4 regions of the Rhizobium sp. RSm-3 genome follow, and region 4 is predicted to be linked to each of the others. Evidence: riboswitches for the same ligand, from Rfam matches in the RefSeq annotation. Region 4 holds a riboswitch; each other region holds the start of a gene.
What was found. A riboswitch is a leader RNA that binds a small molecule or an ion and turns the genes downstream of it on or off. The one in region 4 is predicted to bind cobalamin.
Positions count from the first base shown of each region.

Region 1: linked by a shared signal. The riboswitch ahead of BBJ66_RS09050 (ABC transporter substrate-binding protein) and the one ahead of cobU (bifunctional adenosylcobinamide kinase/adenosylcobinamide-phosphate guanylyltransferase) in region 4 are both predicted to bind cobalamin.
Region 2: linked by a shared signal. The riboswitch ahead of bluB (5,6-dimethylbenzimidazole synthase) and the one ahead of cobU (bifunctional adenosylcobinamide kinase/adenosylcobinamide-phosphate guanylyltransferase) in region 4 are both predicted to bind cobalamin.
Region 3: linked by a shared signal. The riboswitch ahead of nrdH (glutaredoxin-like protein NrdH) and the one ahead of cobU (bifunctional adenosylcobinamide kinase/adenosylcobinamide-phosphate guanylyltransferase) in region 4 are both predicted to bind cobalamin.

Region 1 is NZ_MAWZ01000006.1:111,949-116,609, reverse strand. It holds gene blh (bifunctional sulfur transferase/dioxygenase Blh) at 1-1,231, shown strand, start outside; cobalamin riboswitch at 1,468-1,723, shown strand; gene BBJ66_RS09050 (ABC transporter substrate-binding protein) at 1,898-2,914, shown strand; gene BBJ66_RS09045 (FecCD family ABC transporter permease) at 2,911-3,951, shown strand; gene BBJ66_RS09040 (ABC transporter ATP-binding protein) at 3,948-4,661, shown strand, end outside.
Region 2 is NZ_MAWZ01000024.1:252,337-256,997, forward strand. It holds gene BBJ66_RS20270 (methyl-accepting chemotaxis protein) at 1-45, opposite strand, end outside; gene BBJ66_RS20275 (MFS transporter) at 246-1,652, opposite strand; cobalamin riboswitch at 1,824-2,010, shown strand; gene bluB (5,6-dimethylbenzimidazole synthase) at 2,053-2,742, shown strand; gene BBJ66_RS20285 (DUF2865 domain-containing protein) at 2,765-3,856, opposite strand; gene BBJ66_RS20290 (ribonuclease H family protein) at 4,010-4,540, shown strand; gene BBJ66_RS20295 (NADP-dependent malic enzyme) at 4,587-4,661, opposite strand, start outside.
Region 3 is NZ_MAWZ01000031.1:5,654-10,314, forward strand. It holds gene nrdE (class 1b ribonucleoside-diphosphate reductase subunit alpha) at 1-1,935, opposite strand, end outside; gene nrdI (class Ib ribonucleoside-diphosphate reductase assembly flavoprotein NrdI) at 1,914-2,330, opposite strand; gene nrdH (glutaredoxin-like protein NrdH) at 2,344-2,565, opposite strand; cobalamin riboswitch at 2,828-3,053, opposite strand; gene BBJ66_RS22440 (heavy metal translocating P-type ATPase) at 3,254-4,661, opposite strand, start outside.
Region 4 is NZ_MAWZ01000024.1:87,573-92,233, reverse strand. It holds gene cobN (cobaltochelatase subunit CobN) at 1-477, opposite strand, end outside; gene cobW (cobalamin biosynthesis protein CobW) at 482-1,531, opposite strand; gene cobU (bifunctional adenosylcobinamide kinase/adenosylcobinamide-phosphate guanylyltransferase) at 1,536-2,060, opposite strand; cobalamin riboswitch at 2,363-2,759, opposite strand; gene BBJ66_RS19525 (chloride channel protein) at 2,987-4,661, shown strand, end outside.

The DNA.
Region 1 (4,661 bases), on a different contig from region 4:
TGCCGCCGGCTTTGCCGCTTTTGCGGCAGACGGCTTTGCCGGCGTCATCAATGCCCGGCCGGACGGCGAGGAGCCGGGGCAGCCCGGCAATGCGGCGGAAAAGGCGTCCGCTGCCGCCGCGGGGCTCGCCTACGGCTTCGTGCCGGTGAAAGGGGCCGAGATCACCGAGGCCGATATCCGGGCCTTCCAGGCGGCGATGGCCGAGGCGAAGGGACCAGTCGTCGCCCATTGCAAGAGCGGCACACGGGCGCTGACGCTCTATACGCTGGGCGAGGTGCTGGATGGGCGCATGAAGGTCGGGGATGTTCAGGCCTTCGGTCAAAACCTCGGCTTCGATCTTGCCGGCGCACGCCGCTGGCTGGAGAAGCGGGCCGGGCAGGCGGCTGGCGTGACGGCCTTCTTCGAGCCCCGCACCTGCAGTGTGCAATATGTCGTTGCCGACCCGGTGACGAAACGCTGCGCCATCATCGACCCAGTGCTCGATTTCGACGAGATGTCGGGTGCAACGGGGACGGCCAATGCCGACGCCATCCTCGCGCATATCGACAGCGAGGGGCTGACGGTCGAGTGGATCCTCGACACGCATCCGCATGCCGATCATTTCTCCGCCGCGCATTACCTCAAAGGAAAGACCGGCGCGCCGACGGCCATCGGCGTCCATGTCACTGACGTGCAGGTGCTCTGGAAGGAGATCTACAACTGGCCGGCACTCGAAACCGACGGCTCGCAATGGGACCGGTTGTTTGCCGACGGCGACACCTTCGAGATCGGCGGGCTCAAAGCCCGCGTGATGTTCTCGCCCGGCCATACCCTTGCCTCGGTGACCTATGTGATCGGCGACGCCGCCTTCGTGCATGACACCGTGTTCACACCGGATTCCGGCACGGCGCGCACGGATTTTCCCGGCGGCAGCGCCAGCGCCCTCTGGCACTCGATCCAGGCCATCCTGTCGCTGCCCGAGGAGACCCGGCTCTTTTCCGGCCACGACTATCAACCTGGCGGCCGTCACCCGCGCTGGGAAAGCACGATAGCCGCCCAGAAAAGCGGTAATCCGCATATATCAGCCATCGACGAGGCCGGCTTCGTGGCGCTGCGCCAGGCGCGCGACCGCACGCTGCCGAAACCGAAGCTGATGCTGCACGCGCTGCAGGTGAATATTCGGGGAGGCAGATTGCCCGAGCCCGAGGAGAACGGCCGGCGGTATCTGAAGATACCGCTGGATGCGTTGTAGGGACGCAGGGAGCAGCGTTGCGGCGCGTGCTTCGAGGCTCCGCCCTCTCGGGCTGCGCACCTCAGCATGAGGGAGGTCGGAAGATGCCGCGCCCGCGACAGCGGGAACTGAGAAGGCGGCGCCAACGCTTACGAACGCCGTATCCTGAGGAGGCGAGGATGCTCCTTTCAGTCTCCATTTTTCACCCACCCAAACCCCGTCCCCCGCAATAATCATTGACGTCGCCCGGGCAGGCGACGTAACTGGGGGGCGACGGTTCCCTGAAGATGACTCCAAGGGGATTAATAGGGAACACGGTGAGGACGACCCAGTAGGGACCGAGACCGTGGCTGCCCCCGCAACTGTAAGCGGATTGTCGATCATCTCAGCTATGGCCAGCGACCGGCCATCTCTGAAGGGCTTATGGCCTCGCCACTGCGATATATCGCGGGAAGGTGGATGAACCGATGGATATCCGCAAGCCAGGAGACCTGCCGTCAATCACGATCCAATCAACCGGGCGGGGATGCCCGGACAAGGAACAGACATGATTGACCTTCTGAACCTTCGCCGAATTCCGGCATGCATCCGTCTCGATTGGGCCTCCTGCGGTTAGCGCACGTCTCAGCGTGCCTTCGGCCGCGCGTGCGGCATAACCGTGCTTTTTCCCTTCAATCGAGGTTTTTCATGCGTCAGATTCTCGCCACCATGACATTTGCCTTCGGGCTGATCGGCCTTGCGGCACCGAGCCTTGCCGCCACTCAATATCCTTTGACCATCACCAATTGCGGTGAGCAGGTGACGTTCCAGAAGGCCCCGTCGAAGATCGTTTCGATCGGCCAGGGCATGACCGAAATTCTCTTCTCGCTCGGCCTTGCCGACAAGATCGCAGGCACGGCCGTCTGGGTCGGTCCCGTGCTGCCGCAATATGCCGAGGCCAACAGCAAGATAAAGCGTCTCGCCGACAATGATCCGAGCTTCGAATCCGTCGTCGGGCAAGAGCCCGACCTGGTGGCGGCCGAGTTCGAATGGCATGTCGGCGCGCAGGGCTCGGTCGGCAAGCGCGAGCAGTTCGAGGATGTCGGCATCAACACCTATCTCGCGCCGGCCGATTGCGTCGCCAAGGTCAACACCGATGGCGGCGACGGCGTGCGCAGGGAGCTGTTCACGATGGAGTTGATCTATCGTGAAATCGCCGAACTCTCTGAAATTTTCGACGTGAAGGAGCGCGGCGATGCACTGATCTCCGAGCTGAAGAAGCGCGAGGCCGATGCGGTGGCTTCGATATCGGGCGCAGCGGGCAAGAACCTGCCGGTCGTCTTCTGGTTCTCCAGCAAGGAGGCCAATGGCGACGCCTTCATTGCCGGCAAGAACAGCGCGCCTGCCTATATCCTGAAGACGATCGGCGCCAGGAATGTCGTCACCACCGAAGAGGAATGGCCGCTGGTCGGCTGGGAAACCATTTCCGAGGCGAACCCCGCCGTCATCGTGCTCGCCACCATGGACCGGCGCCGCTACGCCGCCGACGATCCCGAGGTGAAGATCGATTTCCTCGAGAAGGATCCCGTCACCAAGGAGCTGGACGCGGTGAAGAACAGGCGCTTCGTGATGATGGACGCGCAATCGATGAACCCGACGATACGCACTATCGACGGCATCGAGACGCTGGCGAAGGGCATCAAGTCCTTCGGCCTGACCCAGTGACGGCAGCAACGGCCAGAGAGCCGGGATGGTGGGCGCTTGCCGCGCTCACCATTGCCGCCTTCCTTCTTCTCGGGCTGATGATCAGCCTTGCCGTTTCGATCGGCGAGATCGCCATTCCGCTGGCGACCACGGCGGAGGCGGTGTCGAACCGGCTGTTCGGCACGGATTTCGAGCTCAGCCGCATCCATCAGGGCATCGTCTGGGATTATCGCCTCAGCCGGGCGCTGGTCGCGGCGAGCGCCGGCGCCTCGCTGTCGCTCTCGGGCGCGATCCTGCAGGCGCTGCTGCGCAATCCGCTGGCCGAACCCTATGTGCTCGGCATTTCCGCCGGGGCTTCGACCGGGGCGGTCTCGGTGATGATCCTCGGCTTCGGCTACGGCGTTCTCGGGCTTTCGGGCGGCGCCTTTCTCGGCGCGGTCGTCGCTTTTCTGCTGGTCGGCTTTCTCGCCACGGGGGCGGGCGGAACCGGCGAGCGCATCATTCTCTGCGGTGTCGCCGGTTCGCAGCTCTTCAATGCGCTCACCTCCTATATCGTCACGACCTCGGCCAATGCCGAGCAGGCGCGCGGCGTGTTGTTCTGGCTGCTGGGCTCGCTCAGCGGCGTGCGCTGGCCGGATGTCTATCTCTCGGTGCCGATCGCGCTTGCCGGTTTCCTCGTCTGCATGGCCCATGTCCGGGCGCTCGATGCCTTCGCCTTCGGCACGGATGCGGCCGCCTCGCTCGGCATTGCCGTGCGCCGCGTTCAGATCCTGCTCTTTGCCCTGACGGCGGCGATGACGGCAAGCGTCGTCAGCATGGTCGGCTCGATCGGCTTCGTCGGCCTGGTCATTCCGCATGCCGCCCGCTTCCTCGTCGGACCGGGCCATCGGCGGCTGCTGCCGGCAACGGCACTCGGCGGCGCGATCTACATGGTCGGCGCCGATATCGTCTCACGCATCATCATCCCGCAGCAGGTCCTGCCGATCGGCGTCGTCACCGCGCTCTTCGGCGCGCCGGCCTTCGCCGTCATCCTCTATCGCGTGCGGAGGAGCGCATGAGCATTACCATCGACGCGGTGAGTTTCGCCGCCGGCGACACGATCATCGTCAACGGGGTCAGCCTGACGGTGGCAAAGGGCAAGGTGCTCGGCCTGCTCGGGCCGAACGGTTCCGGCAAATCGAGCCTGCTCAGGCTGATCTGCCGGCTGCGCAAGGTCCGCAGCGGCGTTATCCGGCTGGGCGAAGACGATATCGCCTCACTGTCGCGCGCAGCCCTTGCGCGGCGCATCGCCTTCGTCGAGCAGCAATCGACGACCGAGACGCAACTGACCGTGCGCGACGTGGTGCGGCTCGGCCGCACGCCGCATCGCGGGCTGCTCTCACCCTGGGGCGCGGAGGACGATGCCGCGGTCGACGAGGCCTTGTTGCGGGTCGCCATGCGAGAGCGGGCGGGTCAGCTCTGGCAGACGCTATCGGGCGGCGAGCGTCAGCGTGTCCATATTGCGCGGTCGCTGGCGCAGGCGCCGGGTGAGCTGCTGCTCGACGAGCCGACCAATCATCTCGATATCCAGCACCAGCTCGACATCCTCCGGCTGATCTCGAAGCTCGGCATCACCTGCATTGTCGCGCTGCACGATCTCAACCTGGCGGCGATGTTCTGCGACAGCCTGGCGGTGCTTCAGAAGGGCGAGGTCGTCGCCGCGGGCGCGCCAGAGGATGTGCTGACGGAGGATATGATCGGCCGGGTTTTCGGCGTTCGCGCCCATGTC
Region 2 (4,661 bases), 160 kb from region 4:
CGCCAGCTTGGCTGTCAGAGGCATCGCTTTTAAAAATTGGAACATGCCGCGGGGGCCTCGAAACGCGGGCTCAGTCGGCTATGGTCCCGACCAGCCTATCAATACAGGCATCCACGCCGGCGGTCGCAGCATGAGCACTCATACCCATGTCCCCCTTGCGACCCAAAACGAGCAGACGCAGTGTGTCTTCGATGTGTGAATAAATCATAAAGTAGAATGGGATACCGAAGCGGCGGCCTGCGGGATCAAGGGCTGTTTTCCGCCATGGCCTCTTCCGGCTCGGCCTGGCGGTGCTTACGGCGGCGTGTCGTCAGTTCCGCGCCGGCGTCGCGCGGCAGGCGCAGGAAGGTGATGCAGGCGAGCGCCGAGATTGCCGAGACGCTGAAGAAGGCGATGTGGAAATCCGAAACCAGCAGCCTGCCGCCATGAAGACTGCTCGAAATTTCGAGGATGCCGCCGGCGATCGCCACACCCATCGCCATGGAGATACGCTGGGCGACGGCATTGATTGCGGTCGCCTGGCTGCTGTCGGCATCGTCGACATCGCCGAAGGCCATGGCATTGACGCCCGAGAAGGCCATGGAGCGGAAGAGGCCGCCGATCAGCAGGCAGGCCATGATCAGCGGCAGCGGCGTCTCAGTGGTGAAGAACCCGTTGATGCCGAGGAAGATCGCCGCCAGCAAGGTGGTGATCGATATGACGGTGCGGAAACCGAAGGCATTGAAGGTGCGCGAAGCGGCAAATTTCGACCCCATCGAGCCGAGCGCGCTGACGAAGGTGACCGAACCCGATTGCAGCGGCGTCAGGCCGAAGCCGAGCTGCAGCATCAGCGGCATCAGAAAGGGCAGGGCGCCGAGCCCCATGCGGAAATTGGAGGCGCCGAGGATCGCCGCCCGGAACATCGGGTAGTGGAACATTTTCGGATCGAGAAGCGGATAGGGCGCGCGGCGGGCATGCAGGAGATAGAGGAGGCCGGCAAGGATGCCAATCGCCACCGTGACGTAACCGTAGATGACGGGCACGGCGGGAAGGCTGATGACCGAGAGGCCGAAGACGAAGCCGGAAAAGCCGATGCCGCAAAGGAAGAAGCCCGGAAAATCCATCGGCCGTGGGCTGCGCGGTTCGACCGCCGGCAGGAAACGCGTGACGAGGATGATGCCGAGCACCCCGATCGGGATGTTGATCCAGAAGATCCAGTGCCAGCTGAGATAGGTGGTGAGGAAGCCGCCGATCGGCGGCCCCATGATCGGGCCGATCAGCGCCGGAATGGTGAGCCACGCCATGGCATCGACGAGTTCGTGGCGCGGCGTTCCCCGGACCAGCAGCAGGCGGCTGACCGGCGTCATCATCGAGCCGCCGGCCCCCTGGATCAGCCGCGAGACGACGAAGGCCGCGATCGAATTGGAAAAGGCGCAGGCGACCGAACCCACCATGAAGACAAAGATCGCCATGCGGAAGATGTTGCGCGCACCGAAACGATCCGACATCCAGCCGCTGATCGGAATGAAGATCGCCAGCGCCACGAGATAGCTGGTGACGGCAAGCTTCAGCGCGATCGGCGATGTGCCGATATCGGCGGCTATCGCCGGCAGGCTGGTGGCAATCACGGTCGAATCCATCTGTTCCATGAACAGGGCGACCGCAAGGATCATGGGCGTGAAGCGGGGCACGGGCAACCGGGGTGCAAAGAGACAAATCGCGGCGCCATGGGCGTCGGTCGGGATCTGTTGAGTTCTACGGGAGCGATGCGCAGCTGTCCACGCGATCGATGTCACATACGGGTGAACGCGGCATGAGGCCGCTTGCCGCAGAGCCGGTTTGCTGAAATAGATGCGCCGTCAGGTGCCCGCTTTTCAAGCGGGAGAATCGGGAATCCGGTGCAAGACCGGAACGTGCCCAACGCTGTAAGGCCGACGTCCGCCGTTTTATCATGCCACTGGCTTTTGCCGGGAAGGCTGCGGCAGACGGGTGACGCCAAGTCAGAAGACCGGCCTGGCAAGATAGACCCAACCCGCGCGGACGGCGGGCGGTTGCGTTGTTGGGGATTTGACGATGCGACCCTTAGATGAGGATGCCCTGTCAGTGGCGTCCGGTTTTTCCTCGGCCGAACGCGAGGCCGTCTATCATGCGATCATGACGCGGCGCGACGTTCGCAGCCAGTTCCTGCCCGATCCCTTGCCCGACGATGTGGTGGCGCGGCTGCTGACGGCCGCCCACCATGCACCCTCTGTCGGCTTCATGCAGCCGTGGAATTTCATTCTGGTGAAAAACCCAACGGTGCGCGCGCGCGTCCGGGATGCCTTTTCGAAGGCCAACGAGGAAGCGGCATCGATGTTCGAGGGTGAGCGGCGCCAGGCCTACCGCTCCCTCAAGCTCGAAGGCATCGTCGAGGCGCCGCTCGGCATCTGCGTGACCTGCGATCCCACCCGCAGCGGCAGCGTCGTGCTGGGGCGTACGCATAATCCGCGGATGGATAGCTATTCCACGGTCTGCGCCATCCAGAATCTCTGGCTGGCGGCCCGCGCCGAAGGGGTCGGCATCGGCTGGGTCAGCATTTTTCGCGAGGGCGAGCTGAAGAGCATTCTCGGCATACCCGAGCATATCGAGGTGGTCGCCTGGCTCTGCGCCGGTTTCGTTGATCGGCTCTATGACCAGCCGGAACTATCGGTCAAAGGCTGGCGGCAGCGGCTGCCGCTCGAAGAACTCGTCTTTCACGACGGTTGGGGACGCAACGAGCCGTAGCCAATCACTGCTGCTGCGGCTGCTACTGCTGCGGTTGGGGGCCAGGTGCGGCGGGATTGGCGAGATCGATCGAGCCCTGGTCGCCGGCCAGAAACTGCGGGCCGACCTGGCGGACCTTGTTTTGCGTGGGGTCGTAGGGGCGATCCGGCACCGGTGTCTGCGGCGCGGCTGGTGTCGCGGCGGCCTTCACCGGCGGATTGGTGCGGATGGTGGTGATCGAGCCCTGCTGCGGCGGTTGGCTTGCTGCCTGCTTGCCGCGCATCTCGTCGTAATAGGCGGTGAGATTGCAGGCGCAGGCGTTCTTTTCACCGGGCGCGCGGTTCTTGTAGGCGAAGGCGTTCTTCATGGCGCTGTAAGGCGTGCCGGTTGCGACCGAGATCATGTTCGAGGCTTCCGTGCTCGTCACCTCGCGATAGAAGAGTTCGGTCTCGATCCCCGGGCACATCTTGGCGCAGGTCTCAGCGTCGCGGCCGAAATCGACCGAGGTGGCGTTCGAGCTGATCGGGAAGAAACCGCCATCGCAGCTGCGCACGCACATGGTGCTGACCGGCGACAGCATCTCGGCCCGCGGCAGGCCGTAGCGCGGATCGGCCTCCTCGCCGCCGCCGAGCGGAATGAAGGTATCGGAACGCATCGCCTGCTCCTCGACGCTCGGGGCAGGCTCGTCGGCGCTGCGCTCGTCCGGCGCATAGAAATTCTCGCTGTTGCAGCCGTTGCTGTCGAGCGCGGCCATCAGTTCGCGGCGGTCGTCATCGGCGCCGTTCCGGCCGGTCAGCTCGTTGCGACGGTCCTGGAGATAAGCGATATTGTCGATCATCCGGCCTTCGGCCTGTGAGAGCTCGGCGCAATAATCGGCATTCTCGCCGCCGATCACCACCATGCTGCCAGAGGTGCAGCCGTAACTGCGCATGTCGTTGCGAACCTTGCGCAGTTCGAGGTTCTGCTCGGCCATGGCGCTGGCATATTGGCGGGCTTCCGGGCCATTGCCATTGCCGATCGATCGCGGCAGGTCGGCGAGGCGGCCGCGCAGGTCCTCGCAGATGGCATTGGTCTGCGCGACGGCGGGCGCTGCGAAGGCGAGGAGAAGGGCGAGAGACAGGTTTCGGCGTTTCACGGCGTCGTCCCGGAATGAGCAAACGGTCGGTGGGTCGAATGCGACTTCAATCGGCCGCGCGTTTTCCCTTAACGGATTTCTCTTAATAAGCTCAGAGAAAATATTAGCGTATTTTCCTGATCTTATCCAGCAATCGCCCGAGACTCGGTTAAAATGACAGGCATTCCCGACGAGACCCGATCCTTTGCGCCGACATCAGGCGTCTCGGAGACCCAACACGGCCTTCACCTCTTCGCGGACGGTTGTTTTGAGCCCGGTTCCGGGCATGGAGGCTGGTCGTTTGTCGCTTATCGCGATGGGGTGGAAATCGCCTCCGACTTCGGTGGCGTCAACGATTCCAGCAATAATTCCATGGAATTGACCGCCGTTCTCAGGGCCGCCATGTGGGTCAACAGCCAACCGACCGGCGAACCCGCGACCATCTGGTCCGACTCCGTCTATGCCGTCAAAGGCTGCAACAGCAGGCGACATATCTGGAAGAATAACGGCTGGAAGAAAAGCAGCCCGAATGGACAGGGGCGAAGGCGAATGATCGACAATGCGGACATCTGGAAAGCCGTCGATCTTCAGCTATCCCAAAACGCCCAGGTGACCATTGCCTGGTGCAAGGGGCATTCGGGGATTGCCGGTAACGAGCGCGCGGACGCGCTCGCCGATAGAGGACGCCTGTCGATCCGGGGCTGATACGGCGCTGGCCGATTTCAGGCGTCGTTGCTCGGCCGCAAGCGGCTTACGCCGGCTGCGATGCCTCGACGACGGCGAGTGCGGCCATGTTGACGACGCCGCGGGAGGTGACCGAGGGGGC
Region 3 (4,661 bases), on a different contig from region 4:
CGGCGCCGGATAGTAGACGCGGCCGATCTTGCCTTCCTTGCGGATCTCGATCTTCGAGACGATCGGATGGATCGAGGAGGTCGAGTGGTTGATGTAGGAGATCGACCCCGTCGGCGGCACCGCCTGCAGGTTCTGGTTATAAAGGCCGGAGGTCATGACGGCCTTCTTCAACGCCGCCCAATCATCCTGTGTCGGAATATGGATTCCTGATTTGTCGAACAGCGCCTGCACCTTGCCGGTCGCCGGCTTCCATTCCTTTTCGGTATATTTGTCGAAATAGTCACCGGAGGCATATTTCGATTTTTCGAAGCCCTTGAAGCTTTGGCCCCGCTCGACCGCCAGCAGGTTCGAGGCGCGGATCGCGTGATAGGTCACCGTATAGAAATAGATATTGGTGAAATCGACGCCTTCCTCGGAGCCGTAGAAGATGCGTTCGCGGGCGAGATAGCCGTGCAGGTTCATCTGGCCGAGGCCGATCGCATGGCTGTCGTCATTGCCCTTCTCGATCGACGGAACCGAGGCGATGTGGCTCATGTCGGAGACCGCCGTCAGTGCCCGGATCGAAGTCTCGATCGTCCTGCCGAAATCGTTGGAATCCATGGCCGCGGCGATATTCAGCGAGCCGAGATTGCAGGAAATATCCTTGCCGAGATGCTTGTAGGAGAGGTCGTCATTGTAGTCGCTCGCCTCGCTCACCTGCAAGATCTCCGAGCAGAGATTGCTCATGGAGATGCGACCCGCAACCGGGTTTGCCCGGTTCACCGTGTCTTCGAACATGATGTAGGGATAGCCGCTCTCGAACTGGATTTCGGCAAGCACCTGGAAGAATTCACGCGCTTTGATCTTCTTCTTCGAGATGCGGGCGTCCGCCACCATCTCCCGGTACTTTTCCGTCACCGAAATCTCGGTGAAGGGCACACCGTAGACGCGCTCGACGTCATAGGGCGAGAACAGATACATGTCCTCATTGTTTTTCGCGAGTTCGAAGGTGATGTCGGGCACGACGACGCCGAGCGACAGCGTCTTGATGCGGATCTTCTCGTCGGCATTTTCGCGCTTGGTGTCGAGGAAGCGCATGATGTCGGGGTGATGGGCATTGAGATAGACGGCGCCCGCCCCCTGGCGGGCACCGAGCTGGTTGGCATAGGAGAAACTGTCTTCGAGCAGTTTCATGACGGGGATGATGCCCGACGACTGGTTCTCGATCTGCTTGATCGGCGCACCGGCCTCGCGGATGTTGGTGAGAGACAGCGCGACGCCACCGCCACGTTTCGACAATTGCAGCGCCGAATTGATCGACCGGCCGATCGATTCCATATTGTCCTCGACCCGCAGCAGGAAGCAGGAGACGAGTTCGCCGCGCTGTTGCTTGCCGGCATTGAGGAAGGTCGGCGTCGCCGGCTGAAAACGGCCGGAAATGATCTCGTCGACCATGTCGCGGGCAAGGGCCTCGTCGCCGCGCGCCAGGGTCAGCGCCACCATGCAGATGCGGTCCTCGTAGCGCTCGAGATAGCGCTTCCCGTCGAAGGTCTTCAGCGTATAGCTGGTGTAATATTTGAAGGCGCCGAGGAAGGTCGGGAAACGGAATTTCCTGGCATAGGCCTGATCGAACAGGTCGCGGACGAAATTGAACGAATATTGATCGAGAACCTCCTGCTCGTAATAGCCCTCGGTGACGAGGTAATCGAGCTTTTCCCGGAGATTGTGAAAGAACACGGTGTTCTGGTTCACATGCTGCAGGAAATACTGCTTCGCCGCCATGCGGTCCTTGTCGAGCTGGATCCTGCCCTCGTCGTCATAGAGGTTCAGCATCGCGTTCAGCGCGTGATAGTCGAGCGTCTCCGCCGCTTTCAAAGGGCGTTCGCCGGCGGGATGAGCAAAAGTGTTATGCGGTTTTGCGCCCGCATCCCGCGTCAGAGTTGTTCCCGTGTCCAAAACCGTTCCAATCCGCGTTTGACGTTGGCGACATCCTCCTCCGTGCCGATGAGCTCGAACCTGTAGAGGTAAGGCACCTGGCATTTCTGCGAGATCACGTCGCCGGCGAGCCCATATGTCTCGCCGAAATTGCTGTTGCCCGCGGCAATCACGCCCCGGATGCGTCCTCGATTCTCCGCATCGTTCAAGAAACGGATCACCTGCTTGGGAACGGCCCCCTTTACGATCCCTGGGCCGCCGGCGCCGCTATAGGTCGGCACGACAAGCACGAAAGGTTCGCGGATATGGAACGCCTCTGCGCCGCTTGAGGGAATGCGCGCCGCGCGCATCCCGAGCTTGGCGACGAAGCGATGGGTATTCTCGGATCGGCTGGAATAATAGACGATCAGGCCCATCGCCTTTCCTCGGTCAGGAGAGCGCGCTGATCATATCCGGACGGAACCCCGCCCAATGCTGCTCGCCGGCAACGACGACGGGAACCTGCATATAGCCCATGCCGCGCACACGATCGAGCGCCTCGGCGTCCTCGGAGATATCGACGACGTCGTAATCGACGCCCAGGCGGTCGAGGGCGCGATAGGTGGCGGTGCATTGGACGCAGGCGGGTTTGCTGTAGACGGTAACGCTCATCATGTTCCTCGTGATGTCAAAGAATTCAGGACGCAATACTGGGATCGGTCGCCTTGCGACGTCCGGGGCAACGTTTGATGGTGATCTGGCAAAGTCGGCGGTTTAAACGCCCGAGAGGATCCCTTTCGGGATTTGCGCGGGCGGCGGCCTTGATGTTCTGGACATAACTTCAACCCCGAAGTGCTCATGCGGACGTTCGGGGCAGCGCAACAGGCGCGGATCATTCCGCTGTCATGCACGCGACCTTCCGGACACCCCGCCCGTGGACATCTCGTTCAAGGCAGGTCTCCTGGCTTGCGGGTCGAAGCACCCTGCCCCAGCCTTCCCAAGGCATCATGCCTCAGTGACCTGAAATCGGACAGTTGCTCGCCGCTCACAGTTGCGGGGGCAGCTCCGGCCTTGTTGCGCCGTCATGGCGAAACGCACCGTATTCCCGTCTTAGCCTGCGATCCTGACGAATCGAAGGAACCTTGAACACTAGATATAGTATGCCAATCCAAAATCGTGTCAACGGATGGTTTTCGCCTTGCGTTACGACAGGTTTGAAATCGCTGCGTTCCTGTGAAAAACATGGATAACGAAGGCTTAAAGAAAACAGGCTGTGGAGAAGGGCCGGATGAAGAGGACCGACCCGTAGCCGGCCCTCAGATTTTGTTTCCTGGTCAGGCCCGAATCGTCCCCCGAATCGTCACTGTCCCTTTATCCGAAGCAGCCTAAGTGCATTGATCGTCACCAGCACGGTGGCGCCGGTATCGGCGAGGATCGCCGGCCAGAGCCCGGTGATCCCTAGGATCGTCGTCACCAGGAACACCGCCTTCAGCCCGAGCGCGATGGTGATATTCTCTAGGATGTTGCGCATCGTGCGTTTGGACAGTTCGATCATCCGGGCCACGTCGCCGACGCGCCCGTGCAGCACGGCGGCATCCGCCGTTTCCAGCGCCACATCGGTGCCGCCGCCCATGGCGATGCCGATATCGGCGGCGGCCAATGCCGGAGCGTCGTTGATACCGTCCCCGACCTTGGCGACGATGAAACCCTGGCGCTTCAATTCGCTGACGACCCGCTGCTTGTCCTCGGGCATCATCTCGCCGCGCCAGTCGATGCCGAGCATGCCGGCAACGGCTGCCGCCGTCCGCTTGTTGTCGCCCGTCAGCATCATCGCCTTGACGCCGGCCGATTTAAGCGTGGCAAGCCCGGCCTGCGCATCCTCGCGCGGCTCGTCGCGCATGGCGATCAGGCCGGCTGCAACACCATTGACGAGCAGCACCGATACGCTCTTGCCCTCATCGTTCAGAACAGTAATGCGTGCATCCTTTTCGCCGTCGAGCGCTCCGCGCTCGCGGGCAGCGGACGGCGACAGCAAATCGAGAGTCTCGCCGCCGACTTTACCGCTGACCCCCTTGCCCGGCAGCGCTTCCAGTTCGAAAGCCGGCGGCACGGGGACGCCGCCAGCCTTGGCGCGTTTGAGGATCGCCAGCGCCAAGGGGTGGCTGGAGCCCTGCTCCAGCACTGCCGCGCGCGACAAGATCTGCGCCTCACTCAATCCGAAGGAAACGATATCAGTCACTTGAGGCTTGCCTTCCGTCAGCGTGCCTGTCTTATCGAAGGCGACCATCGTCACCTTGCCGAGCGTTTCCAACACCGCGCCGCCCTTCATCAGCAGTCCGCGCCGGGCGCCTGCTGAAAGCGAGGCGGCGATCGCCGCCGGCGTCGAGATGACAAGCGCGCAGGGGCAGCCGATCAGCAGGATGGCAAGGCCCTTGTAGATCCATTCGTCCCACGCCCCAGCGAGGAATAGCGGCGGAACGACCGCGACCAATGCTGCGACCACCACGACGCCGGGCGTGTAATAACGCGAGAAGCGGTCGATGAAGCGTTCCGTCGGCGCCTTCGATTCCTGCGCCTCCTCCACCAGCTTGACGACTCGGGCGATGGTATTGTCGGCAGCCGCCGCCGTGACGCGAACCCGGAGCACCGCATCGCCATTCACCGTTCCGGCAAAGACGACGGCATCGACGCCCTTGCGCACCGGCGTGCTCTCGCCGGTCACCGGCGCCTCGTCGATCGCGCTCTCGCCCGAGACGATGATGCCATCA
Region 4 (4,661 bases):
CATCGCCCCGGCATAATCGAGAAAGGCGCGCGCATTGGCATCACCGCCCTCGATCAGATAGGCCCAGAGCGCATCGAGATCATCGGAGGCGATGTTCGAAAACGGCGCCAGCCCTGCATCCGGCCTGGAGTCACCCGGCAGCACCGCAATCAGCGTGCCATTGCGGGCTGCACACGCATGCAGCGCCTCCAGCGCATAGCGGAAATAGCTGGCGCCGCCGAGCGCACGTACGACGATGAGCCTGGCGTGTCGCGCCGTGCGCTCGACATAGGTATCGACCGACATCGGGTGCTTGAGGCTCATCAGGCTGGCGAGCCGCAGCGAATGCGGTCCACCACGCGCTTGATGGGCGGCCGCGACCGCCGCAAGCTCGCTGTCGGCAGCCGACAGGAACAGGATATCGCCCGGCGTCTGCCCGAGGTCGATCGCCTCCTCGCCGTCGCTGATCGTTCCCTGCTGGGCCAGAAGCAGATGCATGGGGTTACGCCAGCGCCTCGATCGCTATCCGCACAGCATCCTGATCCATTTCGTGCAGGCCGATAACAACGAGACGCGTGGCGCGCTTTTCACCAGGCGTCCAGGCGCGGTCGAAATAGTGGTCGATGCGGCTGCCGACGGCCTGAAGCTGTAGGCGCATCGGCTTGCCTGAAACGTCGACGAACCCCTTGAGGCGCAGCACGTCATGGGCTGATATGATGGCCTCCAGCGCCTCGACGAAGCCGGCAATGTCGGCGACTGCGCCGAGTTCGACGACGAAGCTGTCGAATTCGTCGTGGTCGTGCGCCACACCGTCCTCATGCTCCAGCTCGTGGTGCGACTTGCGGTTGGCGATATCGTCCTCCGTGCCGATGCCGAGGCCGAGCAGGATGCCGGCCGGCACCTCGCCGTTCCTCGCCTCGATCATCGCAGGCTTTCGTGCGGTGCGGGAGGCGACCTCATCACGCACCCGGCCGAGTCCGGCCACGTCGATCAGGTCGGTCTTGTTGAGTACGATCAGATCGGCGCAGGTGAGCTGATCCTCGAACAACTCCTCGATCGGGCTCTCGTGATCAAGCGATTCATCTGCGCCGCGTGCCGCCTCGACCGCATCGTGATCGTCGGCGAAACGGCCGGCGGCGACAGCGGCGCTGTCGACCACCGTGATGACGCCGTCGACGGTCACCTGGGTGCGAATGTCAGGCCAGTTGAAAGCCGCAACCAGCGGCTGCGGCAAGGCAAGGCCCGAGGTTTCGATGACGATATGGTCGGGGCGCTGTTCGCGTTCGAGCAGTTTCGTCATCGTCGGAATGAAGTCGTCGGCGACCGTGCAGCAGATGCAGCCATTGGTCAGCTCGATAATGTCGTCTTCCGTGCAATTCTCCGCGCCGCAGCCCTTCAGCACGTCGCCGTCGACGCCGAGATCGCCGAATTCGTTGATGATGAGCGCGATCTTCTTGCCGCCCGCGTTAGTGAGCAGGTTGCGGATCATCGTCGTCTTGCCGGCACCGAGGAAGCCGGTGATGACGGTTGCGGGAATCTTCTGCTGGTTCATGGATTTAACCCTTCATTTTCAGCGGCAGGCCTGCCGCGATGAAATAGACTTCGGCGGCCTTCGCCGCGATCATCTGGTGGAGACGGCCGGCATGATCGCGAAAATCCCGCGCCATGCGATTGTCGGGCACGATGCCAAGGCCGACCTCGTTGGAAACGAAAACGAGCCGCGCCTTTACGCGCGGCAGAAAATCGGCGAGTGCTGCAAATTCCCCCGCCATCTCGCGCCCCTCCATCATCAGATTGGTAACCCAGAGCGTCAGGCAGTCGATCAGCACGATACGCCCCTCGCCGTCGATGGCGGCGAGCGCGCCGACAAGATCGAGCGGTTCCTCATGTGTGGTCCAAGACGGACCGCGATCGGCCCTGTGCTGGGCGATGCGTGCCTGCATCTCCTCGTCCCACGCCCGGCCGGTCGCGAGGTAGTGACGATCGAGGCCGGTCGACACGACAAGAGATTCGGCGAAGCGGGATTTGCCGGAGCGTGCGCCGCCGAGGATGAAGGTGGTGTTCGAGAGAGCCGTCGTCATGCGCAAGCGCTCCCGCTAGAGAGGGCGCGGCGGTGCCACATCCCCCTTCTCCCCAGCGGGGAGAAGGTGCCGGCAGGCGGTTGAGGGGGTGAGCGGCAAAGCCGCGAATGCACTGAGCGCAAGCGAAGGGCAAAATGACGGAGGTGCCGTGCGGCCCCCTCATCCGACCCTTCGGGCCACCTTCTCCCCGCGGGGGAGAAGGTGAGATCGCAGCGTCGCACCGCACGAGGCAGCGCCGAATTCAATCGTACAGCCAAAACAACCTCCGTGCTGGCAGCGGGTCTCTTGCCCAGGGTTGGGCTTCTCGCCCGGCACGAATGGCAGGTCTCCTGGCTCACGGTTGTCGGCCGCGATCGGGGCAGACCGGAATCCGGTCGCCCCTGATCGTGCCAGCGAATCTGCCTCGCCTTCCCGGCTGCATCGGAGAAGAGGTGGACGATTCGTAGAAATAGAGGCGTCCGACCCCGGTTGATCACCATGCATGTCCAGTGGCTTTTCCGGCATGTCGCCCGTCCCGCCCGCCTGCACCATTGCAGACTGCCGGCCGAAAGGGCTCGATGCCGGATGGAAGACCCTGACCGCTCTACAGTCGCGGGGTCGGCTGTGATGAAGGCGCCCGGTGTGGGTCCACCCCGTCACATTCCCTTTTCATCCGGAATGGCGTAACACCGATCCGGAACCATCCGTTATATCCTAGGATGGTTAGGCAAGCTCAGGGGTGAAGTCAACCGGCCGATACGATCGGGAACGGCCAGCCAGTCGGCGCAACGCTCGCAACACGACTTACTCTACCTAAAACATCGTCATTTATCAGATACTTACGTCATAAATATTTGACCCGGGCGCCAGCTTTTCGCCGCAATTACATCGCAAGCGGTCTGCGCCATCGCCCTTGACCGGGCCTCCTCCTGCCTAGTTGTCTTGCCATGCTTATGAAATTGGATCGGCGCCGGTTCCGGGCGCTGCGTGTTTTCTTTGATCCGGGGCGGCTGCGGGCGCTGACGCGACGCAGCGAAGTCGGCCTGTCGCTGGCGGGCGCCGTCGTCGGCATCGCCTCGGGGCTTGCCGTCACCGGCATGAGCTTCGTCTCCAACGAACTGCATCAGCTGGTCTTCGGCATACCAGACAGTGAAAGGCTGAGCTCGTCGGTGATCGACGACAAGATGCTGCTGTTGACCGCCCCCGTCATCGGCGGCATTCTGCTCGGACTGTTGCTCTTCGTGTTGGCCAAACGCCGCAAGAAACCGATGGTCGACCCGATCGAGGCCAATGCCCTGCATGGCGGCCGCCTGTCCTTGACCGACAGCGTTATCGTCGCCGTGCAGAACCTGATCTCCAACGGCTTCGGCGCCTCCGTCGGCCTGGAAGCCGGCTATACCCAGCTTGCCGCCGGCCTTGCCTCGAAATTCGGCCTGAAGCTGCAGCTTCGCCGCTCGGATCTGCGCATCCTCGTCGGCTGCGGCGCGGCCGGCGCGATCGCCGCCGCCTTCAACGCGCCGCTGACCGGCGCCTTCTATGCCTTCGAGCTGATCATCGGCACCTATACGATTGTGTCGCTCACCCCGGTCGTCGTCTCCGCCCTCGTTTCCACTTTGATCGCAAGGCTGCTCGCCGAAGGCGATTTCACCATCGATATCGGCAGCTTCGGTTCGGTCGTGCCGGCCGATTATATCCCGGCGCTGCTGCTCGGCGTCTTCTGCGCCGGCGTCGGCATCCTGATCATGCAGGGCGTCTCCTTCGTCGAGGAACTGGCCCGTAAGAGCTCGATCGCCCCGCCCTTCCGTCCCGCGCTCGGCGGCATCGTCGTCGGGCTGCTGGCGATGATCTCTCCGCAAGTGCTTTCGGCCGGCCACGGCGCGCTGCATCTCAACCTCTCGCGCGAGGTAGCGATCCCGGCGCTGATCGGCCTCTTCCTGTTGAAATCCTTGGCCTCGGCGATATCGATCGGCTCCGGCTTCAGGGGCGGCCTGTTCTTCGCCTCGCTGTTCATGGGCGCCCTGCTCGGCAAGCTCTTTGCCTATTGCGGCCCCTATTTCGCCGCTGCGACGCTGACGCCCGTCATCTATGCCGTGGTCGGCATGAGTTCGCTTGCCGTCGCCGTCATCGGCGGACCGCTGACGATGACATTCCTGGCGCTCGAAATCACCGGCGATTTCCCGATCACCGTGCTGGTGCTCGCCGCCGTCATCACCTCCTCGCTCGTCGTGCGCTCGACCTTCGGCTATTCCTTCGCCACATGGCGCTTCCATCTGCGCGGCGAAAGCATCCGCAGCGCCCACGACGTCGGCTGGATCCGCAACCTGACGGTGGACAAGCTAATGCGCGCCGACGTCAAGACGGCAAAAGCGGGCATTTCACTGGAGGAATTCAAGCAGGCCTTCCCGATCGGCTCGGCCCAGCGCGTCATCCTCGTCGAGGAGAGCGACAAATATGCCGGCCTCGTGCTGGTGCCGGAGATTTACGCCAACCCGACCGACACCCAGGACGAGGGCAAGACGCTGGCCGATTTCATCCACTACCGGAACGATTTCCTGCAGCCGCAGATGAATGCCAGGCAGGCGGCGGCGATCTTCGACAAGAGCGAAAGCGAAGCGCTCGCCG